3 regions of the Kitasatospora sp. NPDC088351 genome follow, and region 2 is predicted to be linked to each of the others. Evidence: riboswitches for the same ligand, from Rfam matches in the RefSeq annotation. Region 2 holds a riboswitch; each other region holds the start of a gene.
The links. Region 2 has a riboswitch for cobalamin ahead of AB0P06_RS14990 (aldehyde dehydrogenase family protein). Riboswitches for the same ligand answer to the same signal wherever they lie in the genome.
Positions count from the first base shown of each region.

Region 1 (9,769 bases), on a different contig from region 2:
GTGGCGCCAGTCCATGGTCGTCCAACTCCTCCTGCCGGCGGGGCGACCCGGTCGGCATAATCGATGGCTTGTGAATGTGAACGCTTTCACGAATCCCGCAACAGCAAAAGAGACCAAAGGCCCATCGGGCCCGGGTGGTCTGTGCTGGGAGGGATTCGGCGATTCGAGGGACACCCCGCGGTCGGCCCCCGTCAGAATCTGAGGTTGCCGTCGCTGCGATGCGTCCCGATCGCCATGTAGAGGTTCGCAAACCTCAGGCCCGGATACAACCCCCTTCAGGGAGGAATTTTTGATTCTTCGGTGTCGCCTAGCTCACAGCCGGTACTTCTATGGAGTGAAGGGGGCTTGTGCGTTCGAGAAGAAGGGTAAAGCCCCCTTCTAGTCACACAATCACACGCAGTGCCCGCCGTACGCCTGTGAAACTGACGCGACTCCTGTCTCCAAGGTGGTCCCCGTCGACCTGGAACGGAGCCGGTTCCTCTGAAACCAAGGTGAAGTGCCTGACGTCGTGATAGGAGACGACATGCTTTCCGGACGGGCCGGAAGAGGTGCCGTCGCCGCTCGAAGGCCCGTACGACCGCAGGATCTGACGGACCGTTCGAGCAGTGCCGAACGCGGTCATCCGGGTGATGCCGAAGACGTCGAGGTCCGTGTCGAAGGAGGCGAGGGGTGAGGGATAGACCGGGCGGTTCCCCAGGAACGTCCACGGCGAGGTGTTGCTGACTATCGACAGCACCAGCTCCGGCACCGGCGCGCGGCCGGGGAGTTGCAGGGTGATCGGGCCTGATCTGCGCTGCTCACGCTGGGTGACGAAGTGCCGCAGGGCCTGGCCGACATAGAGCGCGTGGGTGGACCTGCGCCCCGCCCGTCGCTGCTCCTCGACCCGGCCGACCACGCCGGCGTCGAAGCCGAGGCCGGCCGTGAAGGTGAACCAGCGGTCCGGCAGTCCGTCGGTCATCGCCTTGCCCAGGCCGATCGGGCGCTCGCGGCGGTGCTCCAGGGCGTCCAGCAGGGCGCCGGTGGCCTCCACCGGGTCGTTGGGCAGGCCCAGCGCGCGGGCGAACACATTGGTCGAGCCACCGGGCACCACGGCCAGCCGGGGGAGCTTCTCGCCCGGGCCGTGCGCCAGCAGTCCGTTGACCACCTCGTTGACGGTGCCGTCACCGCCCAGCGCCACCACCAGGTCGACCGTGCCGTCCTCGGCCGCCTCGCGGGCCAGGTCGCGCGCGTGCCCCCGGTATTCGGTGTGGGCCACCTCCAGCTTGAGGTCGCTGCGCAGGGCATGGATCAGCACGTCCCGGGTGCGGCCACTGGTGGTGGTCGCCTTCGGGTTCACGACCAGGAGAGCGCGCATGAGCAAAGCCTACGGGTCGGTACGGACCGACCGGCGGCTACCCTGCTGGAGTGACCGCAGAATCCCCCGCACCCGTACCCGCGGCCGGCTCCGTCCGGCCGGTGTCCCTGGCCGTGGGCGCCGCCCTCACCGCGCTGGAGGGCGCCGCCCTGGCCGTCGTCGGCGTCTGGGACATGGTGTCCGCGCTGTCCGGTGAGTCCAAGCAGCTGGCGCTGAACGAGTTCGGCGGCGCGGTGATCGTGCTGCTCGGCGTGTTGCCGGTGCTGGCCGCCCGGGCGCTGTTCAAGGGGCGGCGCTGGGGCCGCAGCCCGGCCGTGCTGACCAACTCGGTCTGCCTGCCGGTGGGCTACTACATGTGCCAGAGCGGCGGCGCGATGGTGGCCGTCGGGGTGGCCGTCGGCCTGCTCGGGCTGGTCGGCATCGGCGCCCTGCTCGGCCCGAAATCGACGGCGGCCCTCTACGCTCCGCACGAGGGCTGAGCGCAGAGGGCCGTTCCGGCGCCGCTGGGCGGTCGTCAGTTCTACTCCTCCACCAGGAGCTTCTCCCGGAGCTGGGCCAGTGTCCGGGCCAGCAGCCGGGAGACGTGCATCTGTGAGATGCCCACCTCGGCGGCGATCTGCGACTGGGTCATGTTCCGGAAGAACCGCAGCACCAGGATCTTCTGCTCCCGGGGCGGCAGCTGCGCCAGCAGCGGCTTGAGCGACTCCCGGTACTCGACGCCCTCCAGCGCCTCGTCGGTGGCGCCCAGGGTGTCCGCGACGGCCGGCGACTCGTCGTCGCTGTCCGGCACGTCCAGCGACAGCGTGGAGTACGCGTTGGCGGACTCCAGGCCCTCCAGCACGTCCTCCTCGGAGATCCCCAGGTGCTCGGCCAGCTCGTGCACCGTGGGGGAGCGGCCGTGCCGCTGGGAGAGCTCGCTGGTCGCCGTGGTCAGCGACAGCCGCAGCTCCTGGAGCCGGCGCGGTACCCGGACCGCCCAGCCCTTGTCCCGGAAGTGCCGCTTGATCTCGCCGACGATGGTCGGCGTGGCGTAGGTGGAGAACTCGACCCCGCGCTCGTGGTCGAAGCGGTCCACCGACTTGATCAGCCCGATGGTGGCGACCTGGGTCAGGTCGTCCAGCGGCTCGCCCCGGTTGCGGAACCGCCGGGCCAGGTGCTCCACCAGCGGGATGTGCATCCGCACCAGCTGGTTGCGCAGCTCGACGCGCTCCGGGGAGCCGTCGGGCAGCGCGGACAGACGGACGAACAGCGCCCGGGCCGCCTCGCGGTCCGGCGCCCCGGTGCGGTGCGGGGTCTGGGCGGGCACCGCACCGCGCAGCGCCTCGGCTGCGGGGTCCGCCGGGTCGGCCGCGGCCGGCGGGGGCACGGGGACGGGCGACGGATCAGACGTCGGCTCGGTCGGCTGGCTCATCCGGTGGGCGTCCTTCGGGTGCGCTTCGTCGTTGGCGGCGAGGCCGGGAACGCTCGCCTGGGTCGGTACGGCAGGGCCCGCCGTCGCGAGGCCGGTACGGTCCAGATCACTCACGGCCATTCCCCCGTTCCGTTCCGGGAGCACCGGGACCGTGGGGCGGCCCCGATTCGTCTTATTGGTCGTACCGCGTGGTGGGCGGTACCGGGAGCCGTCCGCCGGGCCCGGGTGGGGGGTACCGGCCGGACGGCCCTTGTTCGGTGCTGCTGCTGCGGCGGCCCTAGTGGGTGGCGGAACCGCCGCGCTTCTTGTGCAGGCTGATCGTCACGGTGTTGTCCTCGCCGACCGAGGAGTCCACCTCGCCGGCCAGCGCGGAGAGCACCGTCCAGGCGAAGGTGTCCCGCTCGGGGGCCCGGCCGTCCGTGGTCGGGGCGGAGACGGTGACCTTGAGCGAGTCGCCGACCAGCCGGAACTCGCAGGACAGGACCGACCCGGGTACCGCCTGCTGGAGCAGGATGGCGCAGGCCTCGTCCACCGCGATCCGTAGGTCCTCGATCTCGTCCAGCGTGAAGTCCAGCCGGGCCGCCAGCCCCGCCGTCGCTGTTCGCAGTACCGAGAGGTAGGCCCCGGCCGCGGGCAGCCGGACCTCCACGAAGTCCTGGACCCCGGGCTCGCCGTCGATCTGGGACACCCTCACCTCCTGGGTGACGCGCTGTGCTTCCGGGCCGGTGGCCGCGGCACTGTCTGTTGCTTGGCTCAACTGCTTCGCCCCAACTGTCCAGAGGGGTGGTGCGGTACGTGTACCGGTCATACCCCGCGAGGGGTGGCCGGACGCCGCGCATCCGCCCGAGACGTTACCGCTTTTGGCCCCGGCGCGGGAGTCACTCATGGTAGGGCGCCGCGACACAGGGTGTCAGTGGCCGGACGGAACCCGTTCGTACGGCCGGGCGGGGCCCGTCTGTTCGGCGGCGTACCGGTGGGCGCGGCCCCGTCGGCACGCTGTGTTCAGCGCGCGCCGACGGCGGTGAGCGCCTCTCCGGTGAGCCGGTAGACGCTCCAGCCGTCCATCGGCACCGCGCCGAGCGACTTGTAGAAGTTGATCGAGGGCTCGTTCCAGTCGAGCACCGACCACTCCATCCGCGAGTAGCCGCGTTCGACGGCGATCCGCGCCAGCTCCAGCAGCAGGGCCTTGCCGTGGCCGCCGCCGCGGGCCGCCGGGCGGACGTACAGGTCCTCCAGGTAGATGCCGTGCGTCCCGCGCCAGGTCGAGAAGTTGAGGAACCAGACCGCGAAGCCGACCGGCTCGCCGGTGGTGTCGTCCTCGGCGATCAGGCCGAACAGCGCCGGGGCGGCGCCGAACAGCGCGTCCCGCAGCTGTGCCTCGGTGGCCACCGCCTCGTGCGGGGCCTTCTCGTACTCCGCGAGTTCGCGGATCATGGCGTGGATGACCGGGACGTCGGTGACTAGGGCGGTGCGGATCATGTGACGAGCCTACTTGGCCCGTTCGGGCCTAGGCCTCGTCCCAGGCCTGGATCGAGGTCTGGTCGACGATCCGGCCGTCCCGCAGGTCGGCGACCGAGGTGGCCAGGACCCGGACCCCGTCGGGGTACTGGCAGGCCTCCATGAAGGCGATGTGGTCGCCCTGGACCACCACCTGTTCCAGGGTGTGGGTCATCTCCCGGCCGTAGATGTCGCGCAGCATCGCGCCGATCTCGCTCCGGCCGTGCATCACCAGCGGATGGCTGGGCTGGGTCTTGTGGTCGACCATGCGCACTTCGGCATCGTCGGCGTAGAGCGCGAGGAGGGTCTCGGCGTCCCCGCGTTCGATGCCCTCGCGCAGGGCGGCGGTGTCGAAGTCGGAAGGTGCCGCCATGGTGCTCATGTTCTCGCTCCTCCGGTCGGATTCCGTCGGGCTCGTACTCCGAGCGTACGCCCGCCCGGCCGGGCCGGACCGGCCCGTGCTCAGGCCGCCGGCGTGGACCGCAGATAGGCCGCGAGGGCGGTGATCGCGGCGGGGTTGCGCGGGCTCTCCACCAGGTCGACGTAGTCCAGCACGAAGATCCGGTCGTTCCTGACCGCGGCGACGCCGGCCAGCGGCGGGAAGGACTTCAGGAACTTCCGCTTCGCCTCGGCGTCGGTGTCACCGTAGTTGTTGATCACGATCACCTCGGGGTCGCGCTGCACGACGCTCTCCCAGCCGACGGTGGTCCAGGAGTCGGCGACGTCGCCCATCACGTTGCGCCCGCCGGCCTTGGCGATGATCTCCTCGGGCGCGGCGTACTTGCCCGAGGTGTACGGCTTGTCCTCACCACTGTCGTAGAGGAAGACGCCCGGCCGGTGCTCGGGCTGCGGCACGGCGGCGACCTGCGCCCGGAAGTCGGCGATCAGCTTGTCGGCCCGGTCGCGGACGTCGAAGATCTCGCCGAGGTTGGCCAGGTCGGTGTAGAGCGCGTCCAGCGGCGACATCACCCCGCGCTCCGGGCCCTTGCCGCTGCGGCAGGACTCGCTGAGCACGTAGGAGTCGATGCCGAGGCCGGCCAGCACCTGCGGGGTGAAGCCGTCGGCTTCGCCGAAGCCGTAGTGCCAGCCGGCGAACACCAGGTCGGCCTGGGCGTCCAGGACGAGCTCCTTGGTGATCGGCTGCTTGGAGAGCCAGGCGGTCTGCTGGTAGCCGTCCTTCCACGGGACCTTGGCGAGGTCGCCCTTCTCGTCGGGCATCACATAGCCGGCCATCCGGTCGGTGAGGCCGAGCGCGAGCATCAGCTCGGTGATGCCCACGTCGTTGGTCACCGTCCGGGCGGGCTTCGCCTTGTAGGTGACCTTGGTGCCGCAGTTGTCGACGGTCACCGGGTAGTGGTCGGAGCCCGCCGCGGCCTCGCCGCTCGGGGCGATCTCGGCCCCGCACGCGGTCAGCGCGAGGGTGAGCAGGGCGGTGGCGGCGACGGCCTTGGTGCGCATGGGAGTTCCTCGGGTCGGGGGGAGGGGCGGAAAGGGCGGGAGGGGAAGCGGGGTCAGCGGAGCCGGTCGAAGAGCAGCTGGACGGCGCCGGTCTCGGGGTGCCGTACGGGGGTCGCGCGGACGCCGAACACCCCGGCCAGCAGCGCGGGGCGCAGCACCTCGACGGGCGGTCCGGAGGCGACGATCCGGCCGGCCCTGATCACGTACAGCAGGTCGCAGTGGCCGGCCGCCAGGTTGAGGTCGTGCAGCGCGGTGAGCACCGTCGGCCCGGCCGCCCGGACCAGCGCCAGCACCTCCAACTGGTGGGCGATGTCCAGGTGGTTGGTGGGTTCGTCGAGCACCAGGACCCGGGGCTCCTGGACGAGCGCGCGGGCGATCAGCACCCTCTGCTTCTCGCCGCCGGACAGGCTCAGGAAGCCCCGCCCGGCCAGGTGGTCCGCGCCGACCCGGGCCAGCGCCTCGGCGCAGCGCCGGTCGTCCCCGCCGGTCGGGCCGGCGAATCCGCTGCGGTGCGGCAGCCGGCCCATGCCGACCACCTCGGCCACGGTGAAGTCGAACTCGGCGGAGTGTTCCTGCGGCAGTGCGGCGACCCGCCGGGCGGCCTCGCGGGGGGTGAGCGCGTGCAGGTCCTCGCCGCCCAGCCGGACGGCGCCGGCGGCGGGCCGCAGTGCCCGGTAGACGCAGCGCAGCAGGGTCGACTTGCCGCTGCCGTTCGGTCCGACCAGGCCGACCACCTGTCCGGCGGCGGCGTCCAGGGTGATGTCGTGGACCAGCCGGGCGCCGGCGATGTCGACCGAGAGCCCGTCGACGGCGATGTCCAGGGCGGTCTCGCTGGCGGTCTCGATGACGGTCTCCGGGGTGTCCGTGGTGTCGGTGCTCGGGTCGGCGTTCGCGCCGGTGCCCATCAGCGGCCTCCGAAGGAGTAGCCGCGGCGGCGCATCAGCAACAGGAAGCAGGGCACCCCGAGCACCGCGGTGACCACCCCGACCGGCAGCTCGGCGGGCGCCAGCAGGGTGCGCGAGACGATGTCCACCCAGACCAGCAGCAGCGCCCCGGCGAACGGCGCGACCAGCAGCACCCGGCGGTGGCCGGCGCCGACCAGCATCCGCACCAGGTGCGGCACCATCAGCCCGACGAAGCCGATCGCGCCGCTGACCGCGACGACGGTGCCGGTGACGGCCGCCGTCACCACGAACAGCTGCCGGCGCAGCCGGTCGGGGTCCACACCGAGCGAGGCCGCCGTCTCGTCGCCCATGGCGAGCGCGTCGAGGCGCCCGGCGGAGAGGGCGAGGCAGGCCAGGCCGGCCAGCACGGTGACGGCGGCGATCGGCACCGAGCCCCAGGTCGCCCCGCCCAGGCTGCCGAGCAGCCACATCATGGCGCTGCGGGCCGCCTCGCCGCGCGCGGCGCCGAACACCATCAGCGCCGTCACCGCGGAGAAGCCGTAGGACATCGCGGTGCCGGTGAGCACCAGCCGCAGCGGGGTGAGCCCGTAGGCGGTCCGGGCGGCCGCGTACACCAGCAGCATCGCCAGCAGGGCCGAGCCGAAGGCGGAGACCGAGAGCGCCCAGACCCCGAGCGAGGCGAAGGCGCCGAGCAGCAGGACGGCGTTGGCGCCGACCGCCGCGCCGGAGGAGATGCCGAGGACGAACGGGTCGGCCAGGGCGTTGCGGACCATGGCCTGCACGGCGACCCCGGTGGCCGCGAGCCCGGCGCCGACCACGGCGGCCAGTACGGTGCGCGGCAGCCGGATCTCCCAGACGATCGCGTACGCCGCCGCCTCCTCGGCCTCCAGCCGACCGCCCGTCAGCCCGGCGCCCAGCAGCCGCAGGACCCGGGACCAGCCGAGGTCGGAGGAGCCCAGGGCGACCCCGCAGACCAGCGACAGCAGCAGGGCCGCGGCCAGGCCGGCGGCCAGGGGCGCGGCGGGTATTCGACGGACCGGTGCGGTCACTGCGGTGCTCACGAGGGGGGCGCGCCTTCGCCTCGGGCCGTGGGCGGCGCGGGGCGGCGCGCCCGGGCCGTGGCGGGGCCGGGGCGCCATCCCCTCGCATTCCACGGCGAGTTGTCGGGAGGTCGGCGCCCCAGGGCGATCGGGCTCACGGGGCCGGGGCCCCGTCCACCGTTGCGGGTCAGCGCCGGATTCGGACCGGACTTCCCCCATGGGACGCCCTGGCAGCATAACAAGCGCTAAGGCCAGGCAACCCTTACAGGTGCCGCCGGGCATGTCCCGGAAACGCGCGACCGCCCCCGTCCGGTGTGGTGGTCCGGGCGGGGGCGGTCGACGGAGGCCGAGCGGCGGTCAGGCCTGCTTGGTCTCCCAGAAGATCTTGTCGACCTCGGCGATCAGGTCGAGCAGGGCCTGACCGGTGGCCGGGTCCGTCGACGCCTTGGCGGCCGAGGCGGCCTTCAGGGTGTCGTTGATCAGCTGGTGCAGCTGCGGGTACTTCTCGAAGTGCGGGGCCTTGAAGTAGTCGCTCCACAGCACCGAGATGTGGTGCTTGACGGCCTCGGCGCGCTGCTCCTTGATGATGACGGCGCGAGCGCGGAAGTGCGCGTCCTCGTTGGCCTGGTACTTCTCCTGGGTGGCCTTGACCGACTCGGCCTCGATCCGCGCCTGCGCCGGGTCGTACACGCCGCAGGGCAGGTCGCAGTGGGCGTGCGCGGTGGCACGCGGTGCAAACAGACGAGAGAACATGGGAGTCCTTCCTTAGATCGTCTTCCCGCGCCCGAGATTACCCTTCCGGTCACGGGGTTTCGCGATCGGTCGGTGGGCCTAGGGCAAAAGGCGGACCCGGAACCGGGTGAATCCGGACATCGGCGGGTGACGGTCCGTACGGCAGACTGGGACGCGGCGAGCCGGGAGGAGGAGTCGTGACGCGGATGGCGGAACCGGAGGGCGGCACCCGCGGGGGTGCCGCACCGTTCGGACTGATCGACGTGGCGGGGGACTCGATGGTGCCGACGCTGCGTGAGGGCGACCGGCTGCTGGTCCGGTACGGGGCGCGGATCAGGCCGGGCGCCGTGGTGGTGGTCCGCCACCCGTTGCAGCAGGACCTGCTCGTGGTGAAGCGGGCCGACGGCCGGCGCCCGAAGGGCTGGTGGCTGCTGTCCGACAACCGGCTGGTCGACAGCGACAGCCGCAGCTACGGCGCCGTCCCGGACGAGCTGGTGCTCGGCCGGGTGCTGCTGCGGCTGCGCCCCCGGCCGGCCTGGCTGGCCCCGGGCCGCCGGCTGGAGCGCCTGCTGCTGGGCCCGCTGGTCCGGGTGCCGGGCCTGGCCCGCCGGCTCGGCGTCTGGGTCCGGCCGGAGGATCTCTAGCCCGGAGGGCCGCTAGCCCTGCCCGGCCAGGACGGCGGCCTCCTGGCGCTTGCGGGCCCGGTACGCGGCGACGTTGGCGCGGGTGGCGCAGCGGTCGGAGCAGTACCGCCGGGAGCGGTTGGTGGAGGTGTCCAGGTAGGCGTTGCGGCAGGGCGCGGCCTGGCAGATGCCGAGCCGGTCGGCGCCCAGTTCGGTGAGGTGGACGGCCAGGCCCATGCAGGCGACCGCGCTGAAGTGGGCCGTGGCGGTGGGCGAGTTGTCGGCGAGGTGCAGGTGCCAGCGCGGGCGCCCGGCGTCGTCCAGGTAGTCGTGGCCGGAGACCAGCGGGCTGACGGGGTACTCCATCAGCAGGCTGTTCAGCAGGTCGACACCCCGGATCTCGTCCCCCTCGGCGGCGGCCTCGAAGACCCCGCGCAGCCGGGTCCGGACGGCACGCAGCCGGGGCAGGTCGGCTTCGTCGGCGAGCGCGGCGGCACGTGTGTTCTCGGAGAACAGGCCGCGGACGGCGTCGACCGAGGTCAGCGTGTCGGTGCCGCGCTCGGGCTCCTCGGTGTTCACCAGCCGGACGGCGAGGTCGGCGTACGAGGCGAGCTCCACGGTGGTCCTTCCAGAATCGGTAACGGGCTGACTGGCTCCAGCCTATTACCTGGGCGGGGCAGGCGTCGGCGCCCGGCAGGTCCGGCCTGCCGGGCGCCGACGGGAGCGTCCTAGAGCACCTTGGACAGGAA
Region 1 is NZ_JBFBIL010000003.1:76,933-86,701, forward strand. Features, by position in the region: gene AB0P06_RS03305 (WhiB family transcriptional regulator) at 1-15, opposite strand, end outside; gene AB0P06_RS03310 (diacylglycerol kinase family protein) at 383-1,354, opposite strand; gene AB0P06_RS03315 (hypothetical protein) at 1,405-1,833, shown strand; gene AB0P06_RS03320 (RNA polymerase sigma factor SigF) at 1,875-2,879, opposite strand; gene AB0P06_RS03325 (anti-sigma regulatory factor) at 3,043-3,453, opposite strand; gene AB0P06_RS03330 (GNAT family N-acetyltransferase) at 3,768-4,244, opposite strand; gene AB0P06_RS03335 (nuclear transport factor 2 family protein) at 4,273-4,644, opposite strand; gene AB0P06_RS03340 (ABC transporter substrate-binding protein) at 4,725-5,720, opposite strand; gene AB0P06_RS03345 (ABC transporter ATP-binding protein) at 5,774-6,541, opposite strand; gene AB0P06_RS03350 (iron ABC transporter permease) at 6,625-7,686, opposite strand; cobalamin riboswitch at 7,791-7,910, opposite strand; gene sodN (superoxide dismutase, Ni) at 8,023-8,418, opposite strand; gene sodX (nickel-type superoxide dismutase maturation protease) at 8,604-9,041, shown strand; gene AB0P06_RS03365 (CGNR zinc finger domain-containing protein) at 9,054-9,638, opposite strand; gene AB0P06_RS03370 (amino acid ABC transporter ATP-binding protein) at 9,749-9,769, opposite strand, start outside.
Region 1: it holds a riboswitch for cobalamin, as region 2 does, so the genes downstream of both, AB0P06_RS03350 (iron ABC transporter permease) here and AB0P06_RS14990 (aldehyde dehydrogenase family protein) in region 2, are expected to answer to the same signal.

Region 2 (9,769 bases):
TCCGCCTCCGCCGCGCCGACCATGAAGGTGAGGCTCGCGGCGCTCGCACCGGTCACACCGCCGGAGACCGGCGCGTCCAGCGCCCGGTGGCCCGCCGCGAGGGCCGCCGCGTGCGCTTCGCGGGCGTCGGCCACGTCGATGGTCGAGCAGTCGACGAACAGGGTGCCGGGCTCGGCCGCGGCCAGCAGTCCGCCGTCCCGGTAGAGGTCGAGGACCTGGCGGCCCGCGGGCAGCATGGTGATCACCAGCTGCGCGTCGGCCACGGCGGCCGGCGCGGAGGCGGCGGCCGGCACGCCGGCCGCCTCGGCGCGGCGCAGGGCGTCGGGGTCGAGGTCGAAGCCGGTCACCCGGTGGCCGGCCCTGACGAGGTTCGCGGCCATCGGGCCGCCCATGTTGCCCAGTCCCACGAAGGCGATCGTGCGGATGGTCACCAGCGTTCCTCCCATGCGGTGGTGGTGCCGAGGCCCAGCTCCTGCGGGCCCAGCGGGGTGAAGAAGCGGTCCACGTCGTCCTCGGTCACGGCCTCCAGGACCGGTGGCGACCAGCGTGGGGAGCGGTCCTTGTCGATCACCTGGGCCCGGACGCCCTCGACCAGGTCGGGCGAGCGCAGGGCCGCGCTGGAGACCCGGTACTCCTGGTCCAGGACCTGCTCCAGCGGGCCGAGCCGGCGGGCCCGGCGCAGCGAGCGCAGGGTCACCTTGAGGGCGGTGGGCGACTTGGCGGCGATCTGCTCGGCGGCCTCCTTCGCCGCGCCCTCCCCGCTGGCGCGCAGGCGGTCGAGGATCTCCTCGACCGTGTCGGCGGCGTAGCAGTGGTCGATCCAGTCGAGCTGTGCGGCGAGCGGGCCGGCGGGGACGGGAGCGGCGTGGCGGTGCACCGCGGCGGTGACCTCCTCCTCGGTGAGCGCGGCGAGGAACGACGGCAGCTTCGCGGCGGGGACGAGGAGGTCGGCCAGTCCGCACAGTAGCGCGTCGCCCGGTCCGGCGGTCGCGGCGGTGAGTGCGAGGTGGGTGCCGAGTTCGCCCGGGGCGAGGGCGAGCAGGTAGGTGCCGCCGACGTCGGGGACGAAGCCGATGCCGGTCTCGGGCATGGCGATCCTGGTGCGTTCGGTGACGACGCGGACGCGGCCGTGGGCGGAGATTCCGACTCCGCCGCCCATCACGATGCCGTCCATCACGGCGATGTACGGCTTGGGGTAGCGGGCGATCCTGGCGTTGAGGCGGTACTCGTCGCGCCAGAAGCCGAGGGAGGCGGTGCCGCCGGCCCGGGCGTCCTCGTAGATGGCGCGGATGTCCCCGCCCGCGTAGAGGCCGCGCTCCCCCGCGCCGGTGATGACCACGGCCGCCACCGTCTCGTCCTGCTCCCAGCGGGCGAGGGCCTCGTCGATCCGGCGGACCATCGGGTGGGTCAGCGCGTTGAGTGCCTTCGGCCGGTTGAGGACGATCCGGCCGATCCGGCCCTCGCGTTCGAGGAGGACGTCCTCCTGTTCCGTCCCGGTGTTCATCAGGCGGCCCCGGTCAGGCTGCGGGCGACGATGACGCGCATGATCTCGTTGGTCCCTTCGAGGATCTGGTGCACCCGCAGGTCGCGGACGATCTTCTCGACGCCGTACTCGGCGAGGTAGCCGTAGCCGCCGTGCAGTTGGAGGGCGCGGTTGGCGACCTCGTAACCGGTGTCGGTGGCGAAGCGCTTGGCCATCGCGCAGAGGTGGGGGGCCTGCGGGTCGCCGTCGTCCAGCGCGGTGGCGGCGCGCCAGAGCAGCGACCTCGCGGCCTCCAGCTCGGTTGCCATGTCGGCGAGCTGGAACTGCAGGGCCTGGGCGTGCAGGAGCCTGGCGCCGAACGCCTCCCGTTCGGCGAGGTACTTGGTGGCCCGTTCCAGTGCGTCCTGGGCCCCGCCGAGGGAGCAGGCGGCGATGCCGAGCCGGCCGCCGTCGAGGCCGTTCATGGCGATCCGGAAACCTCCGCCTTCCACCCCGAGCAGGCGGTCCGCGGGCAGCCGGACGCCGTCCAGGACCACCTGGCGGGTGGGCTGGGCGTTCCAGCCCATCTTGCGCTCGTTGGGCCCGAACAAGAGTCCCGGATCCCCGCGTTCGACGACGAACGCGGAGATGCCGTGCGGTCCCTCGCCGCCGGTGCGGGCCATCACCACGTACACCTGCGAGGACCCGGCGCCGGAGATGAACTGCTTGACGCCGTCCAGGACGTAGTGGTCGCCGTCGCGGCGGGCGTGGGTGGTGAGTGCGGCGGCGTCCGAGCCGGCGCCCGGCTCGGTGAGGCAGTAGCTCGCCAGGTCGCGCATCGAGCAGAGGCCCGGCAGCCAGCGGGCCCGCTGCCCGGGCGTGCCGTGGCGGTCGATCATCCCGGCGACCATGTTGTGGATGGAGGTGTAGCCGGCGATGGAGGGACAGCCGGTGGCGAGGGCTTCGAAGGCCAGGACGGCGTCCAGCCGGGTCAGGCCGGAGCCGCCGCACTCCTCGCGGACGTGGACGCCGCCGAGCCCGAGAGCGGCCGCCCTGGCGAGGACGTCCACGGGAAAGTGCTTGTTCTGGTCCCACTCCACCGCGTACGGGGCAAGGCACTCCTGCGCGAAGTCCCTGGTGGTCGAGACGATGGCGAGCTGATCCTCGGTCAGTTCCCTGTGCACAGCGGCCCTCAGCCCATCGTGGGGATGGTGAAACTCGCGCCCTCCTTGACCCCGGAGGGCCAGCACGAGGTGACGGTCTTGGTCCGGGTGTAGAAGCGGATCGCGTCCGGCCCGTACTGGTTGAGGTCGCCGAACCCGGAGCGCTTCCAGCCGCCGAAGGTGTGGTACGCCACCGGCACCGGAATCGGCACATTGACACCGACCATACCGGTGTTCACCCGCCGGGAGAAGTCCCGGGTGGTGTCGCCGTCCCGGGTGAAGATCGCCACCCCGTTGCCGTACTCGTGCTCGCTCGGCAGCCGCAGCGCCTCCTCGTAGTCCGCGGCGCGGACCACGCACAGGACCGGGCCGAAGATCTCCTCCTGGTAGATCCGCATCCCGGGGGTGACGCGGTCGAAGAGCGTGGCGCCGAGGAAGTAGCCACCCTCACACCCGGGCACGGTCAACTCGCGTCCGTCGACCACCAGTTCGGCGCCCTCCTGGACGCCGAGGTCCAGGAGGCCGCGCACCCGCTCCAGGGCGTCCCGGCTGACGAGCGGGCCGAAATCGGCCTCGGGATCGTGGGCGGCGCCGACCTTCAGCGCGGCGATCCGCTCGGTGAGCCTGGCGACCAGGGCGGAGGCGGTCTCCTCCCCCACCGGCACCGCGACGGAGATGGCCATGCACCGCTCGCCGGCGGAGCCGTAGCCCGCACCGATCAGCGCGTCGGCGGCCTGGTCGAGATCGGCGTCGGGCATGACGATCAGGTGGTTCTTGGCACCGCCGAAGCACTGCGCCCGCTTTCCGCGGGCCGCCGCCGTGGCGTACACGTACTGGGCAACCGGCGTGGACCCGACGAATCCCAGGGCCTGCACCCGGGGGTCGTCGAGCAGGGTGTCGACCGCCGATGAAACGGGTGAGTTCACGGACCATCACAAGCCTGCTCTCGTCAGGATGTCAGGTGGGATCCGAGAGAACCGGGGCACGGCGGCACGCCCGCCCGACACGCAGGTGTGCGGGACGCGGGTGCTGCCGGGCGCGGCGAGCCGTCAGGGTGACGTGCGTGCCGCGACCGTCGCAGGATCACCAGGGCCAGGAAGGACACAGACCGGTGCCATGCGTGTTTGCTCCATCCTCGTGGACAACACGGAACACCCGCAGTCGGTATCCTGACTCCCGGATCAGCGCGCGCCACCCGGCCTTCCCGGCTGGCTGCCAGTGGCTGGTACTGCGGTGACGCGCTCCCCGGTCACAGTGGCGGGACCGTGCCGGACTCACACCGGCTTCCCTGCACTGCGGGCCTTGTCCACGACCATATAGTCGGACGTCCTAGCAAGTCCAGGGTGCCGCTCCCTCCGGCTCCGCCCCGAAGCTCCCCGGGCGGCGACCTGCGGCCCGTACGCAGAGCCGCGCCCCGGTCAGGGGGTGGGCGGGGTGAGGCGGAGGTGGAGCATGGCCTCGAAGCGGGCCCCGGGGTCGGCGAGGTCGAGGTCCGCCACCTCGGCGAGGCGCTTGAGCCGGTAGCGGAAGGTGTTGGGGTGGATGTGGACGGCGGCGGCGGCCGCGACGACGTCGCCGAAGGTGTCCAGCCAGGCCGCGAGGGTCTCGGTGAGCGCGCTGTGGTGTTCGGCGTCGTAGGCCCGCAGGCGGGCGACGGGGTTGTCGGGGAGGTCGTCCTCGGCGTGGACCCGGTCGGCGAGTTCGAGGAGGAGCGACGCGACGTAGACGTCGGAGAGATGGGCGACGCGGTGCGGCGTGCCGCCGGCGGTGAGCACCCGCAGGGCGCGGTCGGCGTCGGCCCGTGAGCGGGGCAGCTCGCCGGGGTGGGCGGCGAGCCGGCCGAGGCCGATGACCGCCGGGACGCGGGGGGCGATCCGGGAGAGGAAGGTGTCGGCGACCCGGACGGCCGCCTCGTCGGAGCCGCTCGGCAGGACGGCGTAGGTCACACCGCCGAGCGAGGCGGTGGCGGCGCGCGGGTGGACGGCGGCCAGGTGCAGGGCGAGCGCCTCGCCGGAGCGGTGGCCGGCGGCGAGCAGGTCGGGGGCGGAGGAGTCGCCGAGCACCGTCAGGGCCAGGACGCAGGCGGGCTGGGCCGTCAGCCCGAGCCGGGCGGCGGCCTGCGGTGCGGCGGCGCCGCCTTCGAGGACGGTGGCCAGCAGGTCGGCGCGGAGCCGGTGGCCGACGTCCTCGCCGGCCCGGCGGCGCAGCAGGTGGAGGGCGGCGACCTTCGCGGCCTCGGTCAGGGCGTGCTCGCCGTCGGGGCCCAGGCGGTCCTGGACGACCACCCAGATGGAGCCGAGGATCTCCCCGCCCGCCCGGACGGCGATCGCCACCCGGGGTTTGTCGGCGACGCCGTCGACGTAGAGCGGGCCCTCGCTGCGGTAGAGCGCGTGGAAGGCGCCCCGGGCCTCCAGGTCGCGGAGTTTCTCGGCGGGGACCTGGCGGTCCAGGATGGTCGCGATCCGGGCCGGGTCGCCCTCGTCCTGGCGGCTGGAGAAGGCGAGTACCTTGCCGCCGCGGTCCTCGACGGTGACCGGCCCGTCGAGGAGGGCGGCGATCGCGTTGGCGAGGGCGAACAGATCGCCGGAGAGCGGGCCGCCGACGTCCTCCCCGGCGCCCGCCAGGTCCTCGCCCGCGAACTCGTCGACGGCCAGCAGGGCCCGCAGCAGGGCGGCGACCTGGGCCCAGGAGGCGCCCGGGGTGAGGCCGAGGACGGGCACGCCGCTCCCGGCGACGGCGGCGGCGACGGTGTCGTCGACGGCGACCGGCGAGCGGACGATCACGGCGGCCGCGCCGAGGCCGGCCGCCCGCTCGACCAGGGCGGCGACGGCCGGCGCACCGGCGACGCCGACGCCGAGGACGACGGCCCCGGGCAGCCGCGCGGGCTCGTCCATCGGGTCGTGGATGAGCACCCCGCCGACCGGTCGGACCGGGTCGGGGTCCCCGGCCACGACCTCGACCAGCGTCGATCCCAGGTCGGTCAGGATGCGGCCGAGGACGGCCCGCGCGGTCGGGATCATGCGGTCACAGTAGGCGGGTTCACCACCGACGACGGCTCCGGGGTGGACGGTGCCGTCGCCCGCAGTGCGTCGACCGCGATCCGGGCGGCCCGGCCGATCGCCCGGTCCGCGCCGGGGTCACGCTGCCGGGGCGTCTCGGCCCGGGTGAACACCGCCACCGCGTACCGTCCGCCGTCGGGGTGCTCGACCACCCCGGCCTCGTTGCGCCAGCCGGGCAGGGTGCCCGTCTTGCCGGCGATCCGGTAGCCGTCCTCGAAGCCCGAACTGAGCCGGTGCGGCCAGATCTGACGGCCCATCACCGACCTGACCTCGGCGCAGGCCTCGGCCGGGCCCGCCTCGTCGCGCCAGATCTGGGCCAGGAGTTCGGCCGTGTCGCGGGCGGTGCCCCGGGTGGTGCGCTCGGGCACGCAGACCGACAGTGCCATCGTCTGCGCGGGGGCGAGGGCGGCGAGCCTGGCCTGTGCCTCCTCCTCGTCGGCGGCGCCGAGGTCGGCGAGCAGTGAGCCGATGAGGTCCGCGCAGCCGCCGACCAGGTGGGTCCGGTCGCGGCCGAGCCCGGCGAGCAGGGCGTTGACCCGGTCGAGGCCGACCCGGTGCAGGACGACGTCGGTGGCGGCGTTGTCGCTCGTCGTCAGCATCAGCAGGACGAGGTCGCGCAGGCTCAGCTCGACCGGGTCGGCACAGCCGGAGGTGCCGATGCCGCCGTCCCGCAGCGGCGGGGGCACCGGATGCCATTCGGTGCGTTCCAGCCGGCCGGCGGCAAAGAGGGCGAGTTCGCCGAATCGTGAAGGGGTAGGCCGGTGAACCCGCACGCTCGTGCAGTCAGATAGGTCGTCATGCAGACGGGTTCGCTGTCGGCAATGGTAGGCGGCCGAGGCGAATTGGAGGTGCGGAGCCTATGGATCTGCGACTACAACGGGTCCCATGACGGTCTTCTACTGCTCCAAGTGCGGCATTGCGCTCACGCCCGACTTGACGGCGCTGTCCGACGTTCCGATCGTCCCGGACCTCGACAGTGCTCGGCCCAAGGGAGCACGCCAGGCGTCTCCGACTGTGCCGCGGGGTCACTATGCGATCGAGCGCGAGCCGTGGGGAGCGCCTTTCGTCCGGCAGGAAGACCACGACAACCCGGTACCGGGCTATCCTCGGGGACCGCTCATGGCCACCGAGGAAGGCTTCGTCGTCTCGGCTGGCGTCCGCGACACGGTCGCTGTCCACCCTGATGACGCCCCCGGCCTGCAGCCGCTGCCAGGGTGGGAGAACAGCACCGGTTGCTGCGGCCCGAACGGAACCGAAGGACCCAACCGAGCCTGCCCGTGTGGGGTCCGGATCGCCACTCTCGCCGCAGATTGCTCCGGGCCATACGAGCTGCACCTTGACCCGGTCCGGACGTACGCCTTCGACGGGGCAAGGCATGACGTCTGATACAGCGGACCGATCCAGGTGATCATTTAATGAGCCGCACTGAGCTGCGGGGCCGTGACAACCTGTGGCCGTGCTTTTGAGTGATCACGCGAGCAGCGTTGAGCTCCGTCCGTTGCGCTATCAGTTTGCTGCGGTCCGAGGCGACTCCTACGACGACAACTGGCTGGTCATTGGCGGGTCGGTGGCCACTCCCGAGGGCAGTTGGTCCTTTGCTGATCCATGTCTGCTGGCTCATGAAGCCCGTCAGGTGTCCGCGTGGCTGCGGGCGGTGGCCGCCGGGACGGTGGCGGTGACGGGGCCCGATGCCGAAGGCTGGCTGTCTCCGGACACATGGTTCGTCGAACCGGTCCTTGCCGTGAGCCTCGCTGATCGAAGCGACAGCGGGGCAGTGATTCGTGTTCACCTCTCCCTTGAGGCAGCGCCCCCATGGCAGCAGGGAGATGACGGGGCGGACATCTACCAGCACTTCGTGGAGATGCGGCTGGATACTGCAGCACTGCTTCGCGAGGCCGACCGATGGGATCTTGCTCTGGACTCCTTCCCGGCTCGCTAGTAGGGCTTTGTTAGGTGGTGTCGCAGGGCTGCCATGGGGTGGGTTGTCGGCAGGTGGGGCAGGTTCCGGTCCAGGTGGCCAGCAGATGTTGGAGGAGGTCCAGGGCCTGGTAGAGGGTCAGGCCCTGGCAGGGACTTTTGGGCAGGTCCGCCGTTCGGTCGGGAACAGGTGGGCGGCGGTGACGAGGGTGACGTGGCGGTGCCAGCCGGTGAATGAGCGGCCTTCGAAGTGGTCGAGTCCGAGGGTGGTCTTCAGCTCGCGGTAGTCGTGCTCGATGCGCCACCGTAACTTCGCGAGGCGGACCAGATCCCGGGCCGGGATGCCGGCGGGCAGGTTGGATATCCAGCACAGGAACGCGGCCGACCGACGGCTAGATCGTCTGCCGTTGCCGGGACGCGTAGGACCGGCTCTTGTTGCGGTTCCCGCACACCTTCATCGAGCACCAGCGGCGGCTGCGGTTCTTCGACACATCCCAGAAAGCCCAACCGCAGGTGTGCTCTGCGCAGCGCTTAAGTCGGGCAGCATCCCCGGTCGTGACCAGCTCACTCCACGCGATCGCCAGCGTGGCCAGCGGCCCACACTCCGCCGGTAGCTCCGCCGCAGGGGTCAGTGAGCCGCGCACCGTGACCAGCACAGGGTGTTCGGCCAGCACCCGGTCCGCCGCGGCGAGCAGTTCCGCGTCGGGGGTGTCGCCGACATGGGCGCCCAACTCCTCGCGGATGCCTGCGCGAAGGGTCACATAGTTCTCGTGCACTTCGGTGGGGATCTCGCAGGGTGCGTCGAGCAGGCCGCGGTCCTTCAGCCAGTCGGCCAGTCCGGCCGGGGTGGCGATCTCATCATGTGCCTCTTCCACGTCGACCGTGTTGGCGAACGCCTCCACCAGGACGGCTGAGGCCGGTGGCTCCAGCATTGCGGGTCACCTCCTACAGGTTTCCACCACTCTACCGCCTAAACGTTTTACCGGTTGCGCGATGGCGGGGGTGTACGTCAAAGTGATCTCACCGGCTAAAGCGTTAGGTAGTTAGGGGATGGTCATGGCCACAGCGGTGCCTGAACGAACGCAGACCGACAAAAGCCTCGGCACGTCGACACTGGGGCCCTGCGCCCCACCAGACCCTGGTCGCCGCAACACCGCTGTCCTGGTCGGCTTCACCGCCGCGACCAACCTCGCCGACGGCGTGATGAAGATGGCCCTCCCCCTGCTCGCCGCCCAGCTCACCAGCTCTCCCGCCCAGGTCACCGCCGTCTCGTTGACCCTCACGCTGCCCTGGCTGCTTGTCGCCTTGCACATCGGCGTGATCGTCGACCGCTTCGACCGGCGGCGGCTGCTCTGGGGCGCAAATGGGATGCGGCTGGCTGCGATGGGCTGGCTCACCGTCTCAGCCGTTACCGGTGCCCTCACGCTCGGCCAGCTCTTCACCGCCGGGGTGATCCTCGGCGTCGCCGACGTACTGGCCTCGACCTCCGCCTCCGCTCTGGTACCGGCTGCGGTGCCGGCAGCGGGCCGGCAGCGCGCCAACGTCTGGATGGTGGGGGCCGAGACCGTGGGGCAGGAGTTCGCCGGGCCTTTCATCGGCGGGCTGCTGCTGGCCGCCGGGACGGGTCTCGCGCTGGGGCTGATAAGCGCCTCCTACGCGGTCGCTGCCCTGGCCCTGCTCCTGCTGGTGGGCCACTTCCGGGCCGACGGGCCCGCCCCGGACGCGGCTCCCGTCTCGGTCAACAGCCGGATCGCCGAGGGGCTGCGCTTCCTCTGGCGAGACGAGGTGCTGCGCACACTGTCGCTGGTCGTCGGTGTGCTCGCCGCCGTCTGGGGCGCCTGGCTGGCGCTCATGCCGCTCTACGCCCAGCAGGCCATGGAACTCGGACCGCAGCAGTACGGCATTGTGCTCAGCGCCCTCGGCATCGGCGGGCTGGCCGGCACGATGGCTGTGACCTGGGTGAACCGGCTGTTCGGTGCTCGCCGGGCGATGTTCGCCGACCTGATCGGCACCGCCGCGATGGTGGCGCTGCCCGCCCTGACCACCAACATCTGGGCAGTGGCGGGCGGTGCCTTCCTCGGCGGTATGGGCGGCACGCTCTGGACGGTCAACTCCCGGACCGTCGCCCAGCGCAAGGTCCCCGACGAGATGCTCGGCCGCTACGACGC
Region 2 is NZ_JBFBIL010000016.1:125,060-134,828, forward strand. Features, by position in the region: gene mmsB (3-hydroxyisobutyrate dehydrogenase) at 1-446, opposite strand, end outside; gene AB0P06_RS14980 (enoyl-CoA hydratase/isomerase family protein) at 428-1,504, opposite strand; gene AB0P06_RS14985 (acyl-CoA dehydrogenase family protein) at 1,504-2,646, opposite strand; partial or broken gene AB0P06_RS14990 (aldehyde dehydrogenase family protein) at 2,655-3,530, opposite strand; cobalamin riboswitch at 3,767-3,957, opposite strand; gene AB0P06_RS14995 (helix-turn-helix domain-containing protein) at 4,044-5,645, opposite strand; gene AB0P06_RS15000 (serine hydrolase) at 5,642-6,457, opposite strand; gene AB0P06_RS15005 (hypothetical protein) at 6,570-7,070, shown strand; gene AB0P06_RS15010 (hypothetical protein) at 7,141-7,623, shown strand; partial or broken gene AB0P06_RS15015 (transposase) at 7,741-7,968, opposite strand; gene AB0P06_RS15020 (CGNR zinc finger domain-containing protein) at 7,994-8,533, opposite strand; gene AB0P06_RS15025 (MFS transporter) at 8,715-9,769, shown strand, end outside.

Region 3 (9,769 bases), on a different contig from region 2:
GCCCACCGCGTACTGCGAGATCAGGTCGTCGATCCGGCGGGCGTGCTGAACGTAGCCCTCGATCAGCTCCATGGTGTACTCGCCGACCTGCGGGGTGCCCTCGTCAGGCTTGGGCTCCCGGGCGCGGGCCACCCAGTCGGCGAGGACGCGCTGCGGGTCCACCCCGCGGTGGTCGGCCTCGAAGAGGATCTGGAAGGCCCGGGTACGGGCCTTGCTGCGTGCGGCCGACACGGACTTACTTCACCCGGCCGAGGTAGCTGCCGTCGCGGGTGTCGACCTTGATCTTCTCGCCGGTCACGATGAACAGCGGCACCGCGATCTCGGCGCCGGTCTCCAGGGTGGCCGGCTTGGAGCCGCCGGTCGAGCGGTCGCCCTGGACGCCCGGCTCGGTGTGGGAGATCACGAGCTCGACCGAGGCCGGGAGCTCGATGTACAGCGGGGAGCCCTCGTACATGGCCACCAGGGCGTCGAAGCCCTCCAGCAGGTACTTGGCGGCGTCGCCGACGACGGCGGGCTCGATCGTCACCTGGTCGTAGGTGTCCGTGTCCATGAACACGAAGTTCTCGCCGTCCTTGTACGAGAACTGCATGCCGCGCTTGTCGACGTTGGCGGTCTCGACCTTGGTGCCGGCGTTGAAGGTCTTGTCGACGACCTTGCCGGTCAGGACCTCCTTGAGCTTGGTGCGCACGAAGGCCGGGCCCTTGCCGGGCTTGACATGCTGGAACTCGACGACGGACCAGAGCTTGCCGCCCTCCAGCTTGAGGACCATGCCGTTCTTGAGATCGTTCGTGGAAGCCACGGGCGCACTAACTCCTGGATATAGCTGTCAAGGAACCAAGGGTTGCGTCCTGCCGCCCGCAGCAGCCGCCGGGCGGCCGCGGGTCACAGGGCGAGGAGCTCCTTGGTGGTGATGGTGAGCAGCTCGGGCCCGCCCTCTTCGAGGGGGCGCACCACGAGCGTGTCCTCGATCCGGACACCGCCCTTACCCGGGAGGTGGACTCCCGGGCCGACGGTGACCGGCACGCGGCTGTCCAGTTTACCCATGTCCGACGGGCCCAGGCGCGGCGCCTCCCGGATCTCCAGCCCGATGCCGTGCCCGACCGGGTGCGGGGAGGGCTCGGTGTGCCCGGCCGCCTGGAGGATCGCCCGGGCCGCCTGGTCGGGTACGCACTGCTCGACGCCAGGCCCGAGCGCCTCCCGTCCGGCCCGCTGGGCCCGGAACACCAGCCGGTGCAGCTCGACCTGCCAGGGCGCGGGGGCGGCGCCGATCACGAAGGTCCGGGCGGTGGAGACGCCGTAGCCCCGGTACTGGGCGCCGAGCACGACGGTGAGGAAATCGCCCTCCTCCACCCGGCGGTCGGTGGGCTGGTGGGCCTGCTGACCGGAGTGGCTGCCGGTGCCGACCGAGACCGGGAAGGCCGCCCGGTCCGCACCGTGGTCGATCATCCGGCGCTCCAGCTCCATCGCCAGGTGCCGTTCGGTGCGGCCGACCAGGATCGACTCCAGCAGTTCGCCGAGCGCCTGGTCGGCGATCTCGGCGGCGATCCGCAGGTCGGCGATCTCGTGCTCGTCCTTGACCACCCGCAGCCGCTCGACCACCGGTCCGAGGCCCGCCAGTCTGACCCCCTCGGCGAGGCCCGCCACCGACCGGTGCCGGGTGACCGTCAGGTCGTGCTCCTCCACCGCCAGGTCGTCCACGCCGAGCCGCCCGGCGGCCGCGGCGGCGGCCAGCGCGGTGTCCTCCCCCGCCGCGACCGGGACCTGGGTGAGGTCCTCGCCGAGCAGGTGCTCCCCGGTGTCGTCCGGCGGCAGGTCGTCCGGCAGCGCCAGCAGCGCCCGCTCCCGGGTGAGCAGCAGCGTCGCCCCGCAGGGCGCGCACCCGGTCAGATAGCGCACGTTCGCCGGCCTGGTGATCAGCGCCGCGTCGGCCCCGGTCGCACCGCAGTGCTCCCTCAGCCGCTCCCGCCGACCCGCGTACGCATCAGCCATGCGTCGAGCCTACGGAGCGCCGCCCCGATCCGCCCGTCGGGCGGGCCCGACCGGGCCGGGGCCGGGGCCGGGCCGCGCCCGGCTCAGGCCTTGGCCTCCGTGGCCTCCGTGGTCTCGGCGGCCTCCCCGGCCGGCGTCGGCCGGGCCCCCGCGTGCTGGGTCTGCGGGGACCAGCGCCGCTCCACCCCGGCCAGCCGCCAGTAGGCGATCGCCGCGACCCAGACCACCACGAACAGGCCGACGATCACATAGCCGACGTTGTCCAGCGAGAGGTCGGCGATCCACCCGCTGACCGGGTCGGTGAGGTCCAGCTTCTCGTGCAGCACCCCGACCAGCTCGATGGTGCCGATGATGAACGCCACCGCGATCGACAGCCCAGTGATGGTCAGGTTGTAGTACACCTTGCGCACCGGATTGGCGAACGCCCACTGGTACGCGAAATTCATGAACGTCCCGTCCAGCGTGTCGAACAGGCTCATCCCCGCCGCGAACAGCAGCGGCAGGCAGATGATCGCGTACCAGGGCAGACCGGCCGCCGCGCCGGAGCCGGCCATCACCATCAGGGTCACCTCGGTCGCGGTGTCGAAGCCGAGGCCGAGCACCATGCCCACCGGGAACATCTGGCCGGGCCGGGTGATCGAGCGGGTCGCCCGGTTCAGCACCCGGGCGAGGAAGCCGCGCGCGTTGAGGTGCTCCTCCAGCTCAGCCTCGTCGTACCGGCCGGCCCGCATCGACCGGAACACCTTCAGGATGCCGAGCAGGGCGGCCAGGTTGAGCGCGCCGATCAGGTAGAGGAAGGCACCGGAGGCGGTGGTGCCGACCACGCCCAGCCACTTGTGGGTGGTGGAGTCGTCGTCCATCAGCGTGTTGGCCAGCTGCGCCCCGCCCGCCACCAGGGCGGCCATCAGCACCACCATCGAGGAGTGCCCGAGCGCGAACCAGAAGCCCACGGAGACCGGCCGCTTGCCGTCCGCCATCAGCTTGCGGGTGGTGTTGTCGATCACCGCGATGTGGTCGGCGTCGAAGGCGTGCCGCATGCCGAGGGTGTAGGCGGTGATCCCCAGGCCCACACCGAAGACCTGGGTGCCGACCGTGTACTCGTGCGGTGCCACCAGGAATATGAGCGTCCCGAACGCCGCCACGTGCATGGCCAGGATCACCCCCATCAGCCCGGCCGTGCGGATGGTGTCCTGGCGTTTCCAACGGAAAGTGGGCAACACCGGCGGTGTCGCCGGGGTGGCGGTTTCGGGCAGGGTCATCTTCGGATCACGCTCCAGCACCTCGTGGAATGGCTTCGTGAGATGCCGTGGCCGGTCTCCTGGCTTACGGGGCTTCCGTACCCGCCTTCCCAGGCGCGCGAGGCGCCCAGTGGCGTCGTGGGTACGGACGACTCCCCCCGATCACAGTGGCGAGGGCCGCTCCGGACTGGGATCCCTGAGGATCCGTCACCGGTATTCCCGAGCACCACGGCGGGGAACACCGTAGGGCCCGTGGGACACCCTTGCAAGGCTGCGCACCTGCGCAGGTGTTCAGAATCACAGGACGCGGACTGCAAGAATGGGGCCATGCATCTCGTACCGGCCGACCGCGCGGGCCACCGCACCATCGACGGACACCGGGTCTGCGAGGCCATCGCCGCGATCGGCGACACCGCGCACGTCCGGTCCTGGGCCGAGCGGTTCTCGCTGCTCGCCGACCCCGGGCGGCTCGCCCTGCTGCTCGCCCTGCACCGGGCAGGCCCGCTCGCCGTCACCGACCTCGCGGTCGCCACCGGCATGCGTGACCCGGCCGTCTCCCAGGCCCTGCGCCTGCTGCGCACGGCCGGCGTGGTCAGCGGCGACAAGGACGGCCGCGTGGTGCGCTACCGGCTCGTGGACGACGGCATGCGCCCCCTGCTGGACTCGTGTGCCGCCGCCGAGCACCACGAGCCCTCCGCGGCCGCCGGCTGACCGTCCCTCGGGGACAGCCGGACAACCGCCCCCGGCCAGGGGCGGTTCAGTACGATCTTCGTGTGCCGTTCCGCCCGCAGGCCCGCGCCTGGCCCGATGACGACCGCTGGGACACCCGGCCCGTCAGGGCCCGCGTGCTGGCGGTCGCCCGCACCCTCACCTCCGCCACCCGGGTACTGGACGTGCTCACCCTGCTGCGCGGCCAGGACGGCATCCACCTCTACCTCACCGTCAACCCCGGCTCCGCGTTCGCCACCGGGCTCGACGGCTTCCTCGCCGGCCTCACCGGCATCACCGTGCTGGACTGGCGCGAGGCCACCCGGCGGCGGTTCGACCTCGCGGTCGCCTGCGCGGTGCACCGCTCGATGGCCCGGCTGAAAGCCCCGCTGATCGTGCTGCCGCACGGTGCCGGCTACAACCGCCTGGTCACCCGGTCCACCGGCGACACCGTCTCCGCCGCCGGCCTCTCCCGCCGCGAACTCACCCACTGGGGGCGGGTGTTCCCCGCAGTGATCGGCCTCTCCCACGAGGAGCAGCTCGACCGGCTGCGGATCTCCTGCCCCGAGGCCCTGCCCCGCGCACGCGTGGTCGGCGACCCGTGCTTCGACCGGATGCTGCGCAGCCTGGACGGCCGGGACGGGTACCGCGCCGCGCTGGGCGCCGTGGACGGCCGCCGCCTCGTCGTCGTCAACTCGACCTGGAGCGAGCACTCCCTGTTCGGACGCCACCCCGACCTGCCGCTGCGTCTGGTCGGCCGGCTCCCCGCCGACGAGTACACCGTCGCCGTCGTCCTGCACCCCAACATCTGGGCCCGGCACGACCCCGCGGCGCTGCTCGCCACCGCCGAACGGTCCGGACTGCGGCTCGTCCCGCCCGACCAGGGCTGGCAGGCCGCCCTCGTCGCGGCCGACTGCCTGATCGGCGACCACGGCTCGGTCTCCTTCTACGGCGCCGCCCTGGAACGCCACACCCTGCTCGTCGCCACCGGCGCCGACGAACTCGACCCCCGCTCCCCCACCTACGCCTTCGGCCAGGCCGCGCCGCCGCTCGACCCCGACGGCGACCTGCTCACCCAGCTGGAACAGGCCCTGGCGAAGCCGGACCGGGCCGCGCTGCGCCCGATCACCGACCGCTCGCTCGGCCGGCAGGGCCAGTCCGCCCGGCTGCTGCGCCCGCTGCTCTACTCCTATCTGCGGCAGGTGGACGAACCGGACGACGAACCTCGCCAGCCGCCGTACCCGCGACCGGTCCCGCTGCCCACGGCCCTGCCCGGCCCGACGGCGTACGACGTCGAAGGGGAGCGCCGGGGCACCGAGGTCCGCCTGCGGCGCTACCCGGTCGGCCCGGACCACCGCGAGGCCCGGGGCAGCTACGCGGTCAGCGCCGAGGAGCCGACGCTCGCGCTGCGTCACAGCGCCGAGGTGATGGCCCGTACCGAAGTCCGCGCCGAACTGCCCGCCGAGCGCTGGCTCGCCGACACCGCGGCCCAACTGCCGGGCCTCGGCGTGGCCGTGGCCGCTCTCGGCAAGGCCCGCCATCTGCTGCGGCTCCGCGGCGGCCTGCTGCTGGAGGCCCACGCCGAACGCCCCTGGGGTGCGGCCACACCGCACCTCGACCCCCTCCTGCTCGGCGCCGCCGTCGCCCTCTGGCTCGCCGACGGCGGCGACCCGGCCGGCCTGCCGGAACACGGCCTCACCGTCCGCACCGGCGACCGCCGCACCCGGGTCGCGTTCACCCGCCGCCCGGGTCAGAACAGCTAGGGCTTCCCGGCCCTGGACAGGTGCCGGTCCAGGACGGCGCGGAGCCGGTCGACGTCGGCGCCCTCGGCGATGCCCCGCTTGGGCAGCAGCGTGAGGCAGGAGGCGTTCCGGTCACCGCTCAGCAGGACGAAGAGCCGGGGCGTCTCGACGAAGCGCGGCGCGGCCTGCCAGGTGAGGGTGCTCGACGACTGCTCGGTGCTGACGGTGACGCCGGAGTCGTCGACGACGGCCCGGTACTCCCCCTTGCCCTCCGTCAGGCGGTGGAACTGCCGCGCCTGGAGCCACGGCAGGGCGAGCAGAAGCAGGGTGACGAGGAGCATCACGACGAGTGAGGAGCTGACGCCCTCGCCCGACGTCACGGACAGGACGGAGCCGACCACCGCGCACACCGCCGCCACGGTCAGCAGCCAACGGGTCCGCCGGCCCGTGGCGGAGATCTTCGCCCGGGCGGTCAGCGCCTCCCGGAAATCCTCCGCGGTCGGTCGGTACGACAGCTCCAGCCGCGTCCCGGTCCGCTGGTCCTCACCCATGTGCACGTCCTTCTCCTTGATCGGCACCGGATGCTAGCGCGCCCTCCCTTCGACCCGCCGACCATTTATCCCTGGTCCGGTTGTCCGTGGTCCGGGCCGAGCGTGGCCCGCAGCAGCTTCCGGTCGGGCTTGCCCGCCTCGGTCAGCGGCAGCCGGTCGAGGACGTGCACGGCGGCGGGCGCGTACATCGAGCCCAGCCGTTCGGTGACGAACCCCCGGACCAGCTCCCGGTCCAGCCGGTGGCCGGCCGCCGGGACGACGGCCACCTGGAGCTCCTCGCTCCCGTCCGCCCGCCGTGTCCCGAACGCCGCGCACTGGGCGACGGCGGGGTGGGCGAGCAGCACCTGCTCCACCTCCGCCGGGTAGACGTGGCCTCCCACCACGATGACCATCTCCTTCAGCCGGTCGACGAGGTGGAGGAAGCCGTCGCCGTCGAGGTGCCCCACGTCCCCGGTGCTGATCCAGCCGTCCCGCAGCACCTGCGCGGTGAGGTCGGGCCTGCGCCAGTAGCCGCTCATGAGCATGGGCGTCCGGACGTGGATCTCCCCGTTCCGGCCGGTGGGCAGCACCGCGCCCCGCGGGTCGCGGATCTCGATCTCGACGCCCTCCTGCGCCCGGCCGACCGTGATCCGGCCGTCCGGCCCGGTCACCCCGTGCTCGTGCGGCAGGACCTCGGTGATGTTGCCGGCCTCGGTCTGGCCGTACCAGCCGTACAGGACCGGGCCGAGGAGCTCCGCCGCCCGGTGCAGCCGCTCGGCGGAGGCGGGGGTGCCGCCGTAGAAGACCCGGCGCAGGGCGGACAGGTCCGCGGTGGCCAGGGCCGGGTGGTCCAGGAGTTCGTACAGCAGCGGCGGCAGGAGCCAGAGGTCGGTGATCCGCTCCCGTTCGAGGGCGGTGATGACGTCGAGCGGGTCGAAGCCGGACCGCAGCACGACGGTGCCCCCGGCGAGCAGCGTGGCGTCGGCGACGATTCCGGCCATATGGGCGAGGGCGGTGCAGGCGAGGAAGCGGGGCGGCGGGGAGGGCGCGAGGCGGGCGGCGTGCGAGACCAGCAGCCGGCCGTACGGGCCGTGTGCCATCCGGATGCCCTTGGGGATGCCGGTGGTGCCGCCGGTGAAGCGGATGCACCAGTCGTCCTCGGCCTGCGCGGCGCCCTTCGGCCCGGCGGTGGTCCCGGTGGCCGTCCCGGTCCGGCCCGGGCGGAGCGCCGAACCCGCCACCGCCGCCGGGTGCCAGTCGGTGGGGGCGGAGTCCAGCGTGAGCACGGCCGGTACCCGGACCAGCGCGAGCAGCGCCTCGCCCGCCGTCCGCAGGTCCGGGTCGACGAGCAGCGCGGCGGTACCGACGCTGTCCACGATGGCCGCCTGTGTCCCGGGGGCCGAGCCGAGGCCGAGCGAGACGACCCGGGCGCCGAGGAGATTGGCCGCATACCGCGCGACCAGCGCCTCGGGGCGGTCGCCGACGAGCAGCGAGACGGTGCTGCCGCGGCGCACGCCGTGCTCCGCCAGGGCGGCGGCACTGAGCAGGACGGCTTCGTGGAGCTCCCCGGCCGGGACCGCGCGACCCTCGGCGGTGATCAGCGCGGTGTGCTCGGGGGAGCGACGGAGGGCGTCGAGGATGCGTTCGACGTAACTCTCGTACGGCGGTGCCGGGTTCTCGGACACGGCGGGGGCCTCCTTCGGCAGGGCGTCCGGCGCGGGCGTGGTGCGGGTCGGTCCGTGGTGCGGGTCGGTCCGTGGTGGAGTCGGGGCACCGGCCGGTCGCGGCGGCCCCTCCTGGAGGCTATGGGTGCCCGGCTCGCCGGATCCAAGACCTGATGCGGCATAAGATGATGTCCTGCGGGTTATGAGGAACGGCCCGACCCGGGGGGGGCGGCGGATGGACCTGCTGGCGCTGCGCTGCTTCCAGGTCGTCGCGCGCCACGAGCACGTCAGCCGGGCGGCCGAGGAACTGCGCGTCGCCCAGCCCTCGGTGAGCCGGATGATCGCCCGGCTGGAGACCGAGCTGGGTGTTCCGCTCTTCGACCGCAGGGGCCGCCGGATCCACCTCAACCGCCACGGCGCGGCCTTCCTCCGGCGGGTCGACCGGGCCCTGCGCGAACTCGACGACGGCCGAAGGGAGTTGGCGGATGCCGCAGATGGCGCCGGCGGCACCGTGACGGTGGCCACCGAGACCCTGCTGACCCTCGCCGGGGTGCTCGCCCGCTTCCGGACGGCTCACCCGGACGTCGAGGTCCGGCTGCGCCAGTCCGCCGCCGATGTGATGGTCCGTCAGCTCCGCGACCGCGAGGTGGACCTCTGTTTCGCCTCCCAGCCGCTGGCGGGACCCGCCCTGAGCTCCGTGGTCCTGCTGCGCGAGGAGGTGCTGCTGGTGGTGCCCGTCGGCCACCGGCTGGCGGGGCGGGAGCAGGTCGCGGTGACCGAGCTGGACGGCGAACTGTTCGTCACCCCGCGCCCGGGCCACTGGCAGCGGGTGCTCGCCGACCGGCTCTTCGCCGAGGCGGGTGTGCGGCCGGTAATCGCCTGCGAGGGCGACGAGCCGGGCGCCGTACTGGAGCTGGTCGCGGCCGGCCTGGGGGCCGCGCTGCTGCCCGCGATGGCGCGCGGCTCGGGCCCCCGGGGCTCCGTCGCCTGGGTGCGGCTGGCGGCCCCCGGCTGCCGGCGGGAGCTGCGGCTGGTCCGCGACGGCGACTCCTACCGCACCGAGGCCGCCCGCCGGTTCGGCGAGTTCGCCGCGCGGCACTTCCGGCGGACCGCCCACGACGGCGCCCACGGCTCCGACTCCCCCGGCCGGACCGGCGCCGGGGCCGAGCGGGGCGACGCCCCACCCCCCGCAGGCCCTCCGACCGGCCGGCCGTAGCCCTGGGTCAGAACGCCTGGGCTTCGCCCCGAAGCCGCCGCAGCCGGGCCCGGCTGCGGTCGGCCAGCCCGGTGTCGCCGAGTTCGTCCGCCAGCTCGACGAGCAGCGTGTGCGCCTCGCCCTCCTTGGCCGCCTGGCCCAGGGCGAAGGCCCGGTCGGCGCTCTCGCCCGCGTGGACGACGGCCCGGTCCAGCCGGCCCAGGGCCCGGTGGGCGCGGGCCCGGACGAGCGACAGCCGCATCAGCATCGGGGAGTCCGCCGTCCGCCCGGCCGTCGCGGTCGCCTCGTCGAGAACGGCCAGCGCCTGTTCGGGGCGGCCCGCCGCGATCAGTGCCTGCCCGAGGTGGTAGCTCTGCACCACCACCCCGTGCGGGTCGCCCTCGTTGGCCTCCCGGGCCAGGGTGAACAGCTCCACCGCCCGCTCCGGACGGCCGTCGGCGAGGCAGAGCAGCCCGTCGGTCTCACGGACCAGGCCGGCCAGCCGCGGCTCGTCCACCAGCGGGAGCAGTGCGGACGCCGCGGCCAACTGCTCGGCCGCGCGCGGGTACTCCTTGCGCCCGTGGTAGGCCCGGGCGAGCTGGTTGCGCATCCGGATCCCGGCGTCCGGGCGGTTGTCCCACTGGGCCGCCTCGACGCCCAGCAGGTGGGACTCGGTCCAGTCGTCGTAGAGCCCGCGGCCGTG
Region 3 is NZ_JBFBIL010000036.1:45,496-55,264, forward strand. Features, by position in the region: gene nusB (transcription antitermination factor NusB) at 1-231, opposite strand, end outside; gene efp (elongation factor P) at 236-799, opposite strand; gene AB0P06_RS23775 (aminopeptidase P family protein) at 883-1,989, opposite strand; gene AB0P06_RS23780 (HoxN/HupN/NixA family nickel/cobalt transporter) at 2,073-3,248, opposite strand; cobalamin riboswitch at 3,280-3,473, opposite strand; gene AB0P06_RS23785 (metalloregulator ArsR/SmtB family transcription factor) at 3,555-3,938, shown strand; gene AB0P06_RS23790 (hypothetical protein) at 4,001-5,698, shown strand; gene AB0P06_RS23795 (YcxB family protein) at 5,695-6,255, opposite strand; gene AB0P06_RS23800 (AMP-binding protein) at 6,294-7,892, opposite strand; gene AB0P06_RS23805 (LysR substrate-binding domain-containing protein) at 8,107-9,087, shown strand; gene AB0P06_RS23810 (regulator) at 9,095-9,769, opposite strand, start outside.
Region 3: it holds a riboswitch for cobalamin, as region 2 does, so the genes downstream of both, AB0P06_RS23780 (HoxN/HupN/NixA family nickel/cobalt transporter) here and AB0P06_RS14990 (aldehyde dehydrogenase family protein) in region 2, are expected to answer to the same signal.